DNA from 2 places in the Paenibacillus sp. ov031 genome. Region 2 is predicted to be linked to the other one. Evidence: predicted binding sites of a transcription regulator. Region 2 holds the regulator's gene; the other holds the start of a gene.
What was found. The regulator CtsR, encoded in region 2, represses protease genes until heat stress. The targets are predictions, from matches to a motif close to ATGGTCAATAAAGGTCAAACA.
Positions count from the first base shown of each region.

Region 1: the regulator CtsR is predicted to act here: its motif matches at 1,654-1,674, upstream of clpP (ATP-dependent Clp endopeptidase proteolytic subunit ClpP).

Region 1 is NZ_FRDO01000011.1:34,912-38,338, reverse strand. It holds gene BUA17_RS28815 (sugar-binding transcriptional regulator) at 3-1,028, opposite strand; tRNA gene BUA17_RS28810 (tRNA-Arg) at 1,512-1,586, shown strand; gene clpP (ATP-dependent Clp endopeptidase proteolytic subunit ClpP) at 1,766-2,362, shown strand; gene BUA17_RS28800 (stalk domain-containing protein) at 2,647-3,427, opposite strand, start outside.
Region 2 is NZ_FRDO01000013.1:446-3,872, forward strand. It holds gene BUA17_RS29575 (GNAT family N-acetyltransferase) at 111-1,286, shown strand; gene BUA17_RS29580 (CtsR family transcriptional regulator) at 1,759-2,220, shown strand; gene BUA17_RS29585 (protein-arginine kinase activator protein McsA) at 2,251-2,775, shown strand; gene BUA17_RS29590 (protein-arginine kinase McsB) at 2,804-3,427, shown strand, end outside.

The DNA.
Region 1 (3,427 bases), on a different contig from region 2:
TCTTATTCCATTTCGGCAACGATGACTTCGGCAGCAGCCTCGTCAATAATCAGAATATCTTCCTGGCCAAATCGCAGCACGGAGTGTATAGCAGCAGCTTTGCTTTTGCCACCTGCAATTCCGATCACGACATCGGTTCGTTCAATATCCTGAAGTCGCATGCCCAGCGTAAGCATGGTGTGTACCACCTCACCCTGATCATTAAAGTAATAACCGAAGGATTCAGATACGGCCCCTTGCGCCTGAAGTTCATCTATGATCTCTGTCGCAAGTTTACGGCGCCGTGCCATCTCTACGGCATCACCGATTCCATGAATGACGATCCGCGATTTTCGAATCAGCTGCAGAATCTCCTGAACACTTGGGTCCTGGATTAGTGATTCGTAAGCATGATCACTAAGCAAATCCGGTACATGCAGGAGTTTGTATTGGGCCCCTACCCGTTTTGCCATCGTGGATGCAATCGTATTGGCCTGAATTTCGAGGCTTTCTCCCAGCCCACCGCGTGCCGGCACAAACCAGACACCTTTCAGCGATGTTGGCGGAGTCAGTTGCTCTGCAACTCCAGCCGTTGTTGAACCGCCAGTTACGGCGACAACATCGTTATCAGTCATAATATTACCCAGAGCCTTCGCTCCGGCTCTACCCAGTTCCCGTTTGGCAAATGGAGAAATGTCCGAATCACCAGGAACCACAACTACCTTTTGCAGACCGTAGGCTTGCTTGATGCGCTCTTCCAGTTCGGATAATCCGAACAGCTCTTTGGCGACGGGTTCCAACTGCTGCAGCAATTCATGCCCTGCCTCACTGATCTTCATCCCTGCACTGTCAATTTCAATAAGTCCCTGAGCCTTTAACAAATCGGTCTCAGCCCTCAGAACCCGCTCGGTCATCTGCATGGAATTAGCTAACGTTCTTCGTCCGATCACATCCGATAACATGATCTGGTGCAGAATCGTATACCTCTTCTTCAAGACATCCATGAGATCAGGCAGAAGCTGCTTTTGCACTTCTAAAATCGTTCGCATGCTTTCCACTCCCGCAAGCTTCTCGTTCCAAGCTCTCTTTCATGGCCCCAAAACGTCCCGGGTTAACTTTTTAAGTCCCACGTCTATTCTACCTAAAACTGACGTGACATGCAAGTGTTTCGAAGCGTTAATTCGACACGTTTCAGGCGTTTGTACGCGCCTATTTTCACAATGTCAATCTACTATGATCGAGAACAACCTGTTCGACACCATATATAGAAGCAAAGTAAAATTCTCATCTACATATTGCTTGCTATGGTTTTTCATATGGCATGTCCAAAACCTCTTTTAGCATTTACCTATTTGCGCTCTTTATCCACTTATTTTCATCATGATCAATTTTAGGGTAATCCAAACCAAAACAGCGAACATCAGCTTGCAATTAAATTACTCATGAGCTATAATCATTATTGCTGTCACATATTTGAAGCTTCTATTACAAAACTGCTTTTATGCAACTATGTTTGCAGCAATAATCAATGTGCGCCCGTGGTCCAATGGATATGACGTAGGCCTCCGAAGCCTGAGATCCAAGTTCGATTCTTGGCGGGCGCGCCATTCTTAATTAGTAGCTCATAACACTCTTAACCAATGAAACCGAATAGGTTTCTTTTTTTTAAAACTTAGTTTGACTTTCTTTGACTTTTTGTTTGAAATTGTTTATGATGTGGGTAATACGGTAACAGTTTATATATAAACACCAATTTAACATTTACATTTCCGAGGAGGTTTTTCACGTGAGTTATATTCCAATGGTCGTTGAACAGAGCAACCGCGGTGAGCGCGCCTATGACATCTATTCCAGATTGCTGAAGGATCGTATCATCTTCCTTGGCAGTGATGTAAATGACGTTGTGGCGAATGCCATCATGGCACAGATGTTGTTCCTAGCTGCGGAAGATCCGGAGAAAGACATTCACTTATACATCAATAGCCCAGGCGGATCCATTACGGCCGGTATGGCGATTTACGATACTATGCAATTCATCAAACCGGATGTATCTACCATCTGTGTAGGTATGGCGGCTTCGATGGGTGCATTCCTGTTGAACGCAGGTGCCAAAGGTAAACGTTTTGCATTGCCTAACAGCGAAATCATGATTCACCAACCACTTGGTGGTGCGCAAGGTCAAGCTTCGGACATCGAAATTCGTGCCCGCCGCATCCTGAAAATGCGTGATACTTTGAACCGCATCATCGCTGAGCGTTCAGGCCAACCGCTGGAGCGTATCGAGAAAGATACAGATCGTGACTACTTTATGAGTGCTGCTGAAGCTGCCGATTACGGTATCATCGATAAAGTTATTGAAAACGTAGGTTCCCAAGGCATCTAAGCCGAGGCGAATCGCCAATTAAACGGATATACCATATAGCCCACTCAAACGGCAACGCCCAGTTGAGTGGGCTATATGAAAAAAGGACGCTCTCGTCAATATGACGAGGGCGTCCTTTTTTTGAAGATAATTTAAAAGTGCATGATACATATTTAATTGATTCACTTTAACTCTCTTAGCGTTACGTTTGCAATAAGCCCAAGACTAATACTAAAGTTACATTTACGAACCGAGCTACGCATACGCTATTAGCCATCATTTCAACGAAATGAAATTCTAATACTTTACTTGTCTGCTGTTAAGCCACTGAACGGCTCTGTGCCTTTAGGAAGCAACTCTTTGTATGTGAACGGGAATTCTGGGAAGCCTTCCGCATAAGCTGTATACTCATACAACTGGAAGAATACAACTACACCTGTTGGTGTTACATAGAAATCCTGATCTTTATTCAGACCTTTATAGCCTTCAAGGTAACCACCGCTAGCTTTAAGCTGATCTCCAACTTTTTTGCTTACTGTCTGACGCACAGTTTTGTTATTTTGAATTACATCATCCAGACTCAATTCCTTGCCGGAATCCAGAGCAAAGGTGTGACCTGAACGGAACGTCATGCCATGTGCACCTGCATAGTCCTGATAACTTTGCGTAATGAGTCCAAGCACACCATTTTCGTTGTATGTCACGACATAAGAACTCTCAAATGCATATGGACGGTTCGCTGCTGCGTCACCAAATTCCTTAGTTTGTTTTTTGAAATCTGCTACAAAAGCATCGACTTCATCTTTCAGCACCTTGTTGATAGCTGCTTCTGCTTTATCGTTAGCCAGTCCGCTAACCTGAGGATATTGAATATCGACTTCAGCGTTCTTGATGCTGACTTTCACTGTTGCCGCTTTGACTGTCACGCTATTTTGCTTCACTTTGCTCAGCGTCAGTGTCTTGGCTTTGCCATCCCAGTTGCCCTGAACACCCAAATAATCTCTCATTGCAGAAAACGGAATATACAATCGGCCATTGATCAGCTTCGCTTCCACTTGTGGATAGTAGTTATTAATTCTAACACTC
Region 2 (3,427 bases):
TGTTTGACTTTGTCCCGTTCCTCTGACACACTCATAAATGGATACATACATCACGTATCAGGCCATGATTTGAAAGATATCATAACTTAGAGAACGGGGTGCAGGACGACATGGAAATTCAGAAATTAACCGTAGATGATTTTGAGCCAGCTATGGCACTCTCCGAGTATGCTTTTCAAGTGGTAATGAGTGAAGAGCAAACGGAGAAGAGACGGAGTCAATTTGATTCACAGGATATATGGGGTGTATTTGAGGAAGGACAATTGGGTGCCAAACTTCATATTATTCCTTTTCAAACCTATATTCATGGGAGATCGTTCGAGATGGGCGGTATTGCGGGAGTAGCGACATGGCCAGAATATAGACGTAAAGGCTGGGTAGCTGGGCTGTTGAAGCATGCGCTGGAGGAAATGAACCGTAACAAACAAAGTATATCGTTTTTGCATCCGTTCTCTTTTGCATTTTATCGGAGATATGGATGGGAGACGTATGTTGAGTTTAAACGATATAAAGTGCCTACAGCTCATCTGCCTGCGAAAAAGGCAACCCCTGGAACAATTCGCCGTGGCGATCCGGGACTCAGTATATTAAAGGAAGTATACAGTGCGTACGCTGAACGCTATAACGGAACCTTGATTCGGGATGATGCGAGATGGGAGAATTCAGTTCTATCTAATGGCGCCAGCCAGAAGGCTGTATATTATGATGAAGCTGGTAAAGCACAAGGCTATGTTTTATATGAGGTTAAGGAAAGAAAGTTTACCATTAAAGAGATCATTTATCTGAATGAAGAGACAAGACAAGGTTTGTGGACCTTTATTGCCAACCATGATTCTATGATTGAGGAAGTCACTTTACAGGCACCAGCCAGTGATATGCTTGCTTTTCAATTAGATAATCCGCGGATTCAGCAGGAAATTGTACCTTTCTTCATGGCACGTATTGTGAGTGTAGAACAATTTATTTCACAGTATCCTTTTGCGAGCCCAGACTCACCAGTACAGATTAATCTCCAGGTAGAGGATGCCCATGCACCATGGAATGAAGGGGTATGGCAGTTGAATGTGGCGATGAATGGTACAGCTTCGATATGGAAAACATCTGAGTCGGCACCTAAGGATCAGACTGTTAAAGTAGACATACAGGCGCTCACCGCAATGCTGATGGGGTATCGTAGGCCCGCAGAGATGGCTCAAATAGGTAGAATTGAAGGACCGAATGGAGCGATTAAGGCTTTGGAGCAAGCGATTCCTGAACGGGAAACGTATTTACTTGATTTTTTCTGATCCTCATAGAGTAACGAGTATTTTAGGATCAATTTCATAGACTTAACTTGTATAGCATTACGATGCTAGTGTGAGACAAATGGACTTCTCCAGCTATTTTGGAGAGGTTTTTTTGTGTCAGCCGAATATTTCGTGTAAAATCGTAAAAAATGAATAGTGCTCCCTCTTGGCAAAACCACAAAATATGCTATAATGTATATAAAGTCAAAGAAAGTCAAAGTCAACTAAAGGTTAAATACTTACGTAACTTTCTTTCTGCAATCCGGTGGTGGGAGCCATATTGAAGGTAGTACACATCAGCGGATAAAAGCAATATTAAAGGACCTTCGAGCGTCCTTCGCTCTCCTGTTAAAGACCGTTGAAGATCAGTTTCGCTGTTTCCTTGATTGGTTAAATGGGTTGAGAAGGTGTACTCTGTAGGGGCGTGTGGGTCCTTATTGACTTAACGTTTCAGACAGTGGAGGATGAGTGGATGCGTAATATCTCTGATATTATCGAACAATATCTGAAGAGTATTTTGCATGAAAGTCCCGAAGGATTGGTCGAAATTCAACGTAATGATCTGGCTGATCAATTTTCATGTGTGCCTTCCCAGATCAATTATGTCATCAGCACCCGATTTACACTCGAAAAAGGTTATCTTGTAGAGAGTAAACGTGGCGGCGGCGGTTATGTTCGCATACAGCGGATTGAATTGCCGGCTCACTCGGCTCTGCATAACCATTTGCACCATAGTATTGGAGATGAGATCGGGCAGACAGCTGCCGAAGGTCTGATCTACCAACTGGAAGAAGCACGTTTCTTGAGCAAAAGGGAAGCCGGGTTGATGCGGGCAGCTGTATCGAGAGAGATTATATTGGTCAAACTTCCTTACCGGGATCAAATTCGTGCCAGAATGTTAAAGGCGATGTTAATATCTTTGCTCGGTAAATGAAAACTATCGGGATCAAGGGGGTACATCATTGTGCTGTGCCAAGAATGCAACAACCGTCCGGCAACACTCCATTTCACGAAGATCGTGAACGGAGAGAAGACGGAATTCCATATTTGTGAGTCATGTGCTCGTGAAAAAGGGGAAATGATTCCCGGAACATCCAACGGATTTTCCATTCATAACTTATTGTCCGGGTTGCTTGATTTTGAACCCTCAGGCAAGAATGGCAGTGCGGGAGCAACACCCGCGCAATCCCTTCGTTGTGAAGAATGCGGCATGACCTATTCACAGTTTAGTAAAATCGGCCGTTTTGGCTGTAGTTCTTGTTATAAATATTTTGACAGTCGTTTGGACCCCCTATTCAAACGGGTTCACGGTAGCACTTCCCACGTGGGTAAAGTGCCTGCACGGGCTGGTGGTCGCATCAAGGTCAAAAGACAGATTGCTGATCTGAAACGGGATCTTCAGGAGAGCATAACGCAAGAGGAGTTTGAAGAAGCCGCTCAAATTCGTGATCAGATCAGGGAACTTGAAAAAGAAATAGCTCAGGAGTAAAGTTTGTGATGAGTAGGAGGGATGCGTAATGCCTAATCTGCGTTTTACAGAGAAGGCGCTCAGCGACTGGATGCGTAGTGATGCGGCTGATTCCGAAATCGTCATTAGCAGCCGAGTCCGGATCGCACGCAACCTGCAGCATTATCCGTTTCCGATGCTGGCTTCCAATGAGCAATCGGAAGAAGTGCTGAATAAGCTGAGCGAAGTACTTCAATATGATGACGTTCATGCCTTTGGAGATTTTCATACCCTAGATCTGATTGATATTGATGACCTTGACAAACGGGTGCTGGTGGAGAAGCATTTAATCAGTCCCAGTCTTGCGAACGAATCCAGAAATGGTGCTGTTATTCTCAGTGAGGATGAATCTGTCAGTATTATGATTAATGAAGAGGATCATCTTCGTATCCAGTGCCTCTATCCGGGGTTCCAGGTGAAAGAAGCCTGGGAGAAAGCTTCCGCCATAGATGATGCTTTTGAAGCGCATGTGGATTACGCTTTTGATGACCGCAGAGGATATTTAACCAGCTGTCCTACGAATGTAGGTACAGGTGTAAGAGCATCTGTCATGATGCATCTACCCGCTCTGGTGATGACACAGCAGATTGGCCGCATTCTAAGTGCAGTCTCCCAAGTCGGACTGACTGTACGG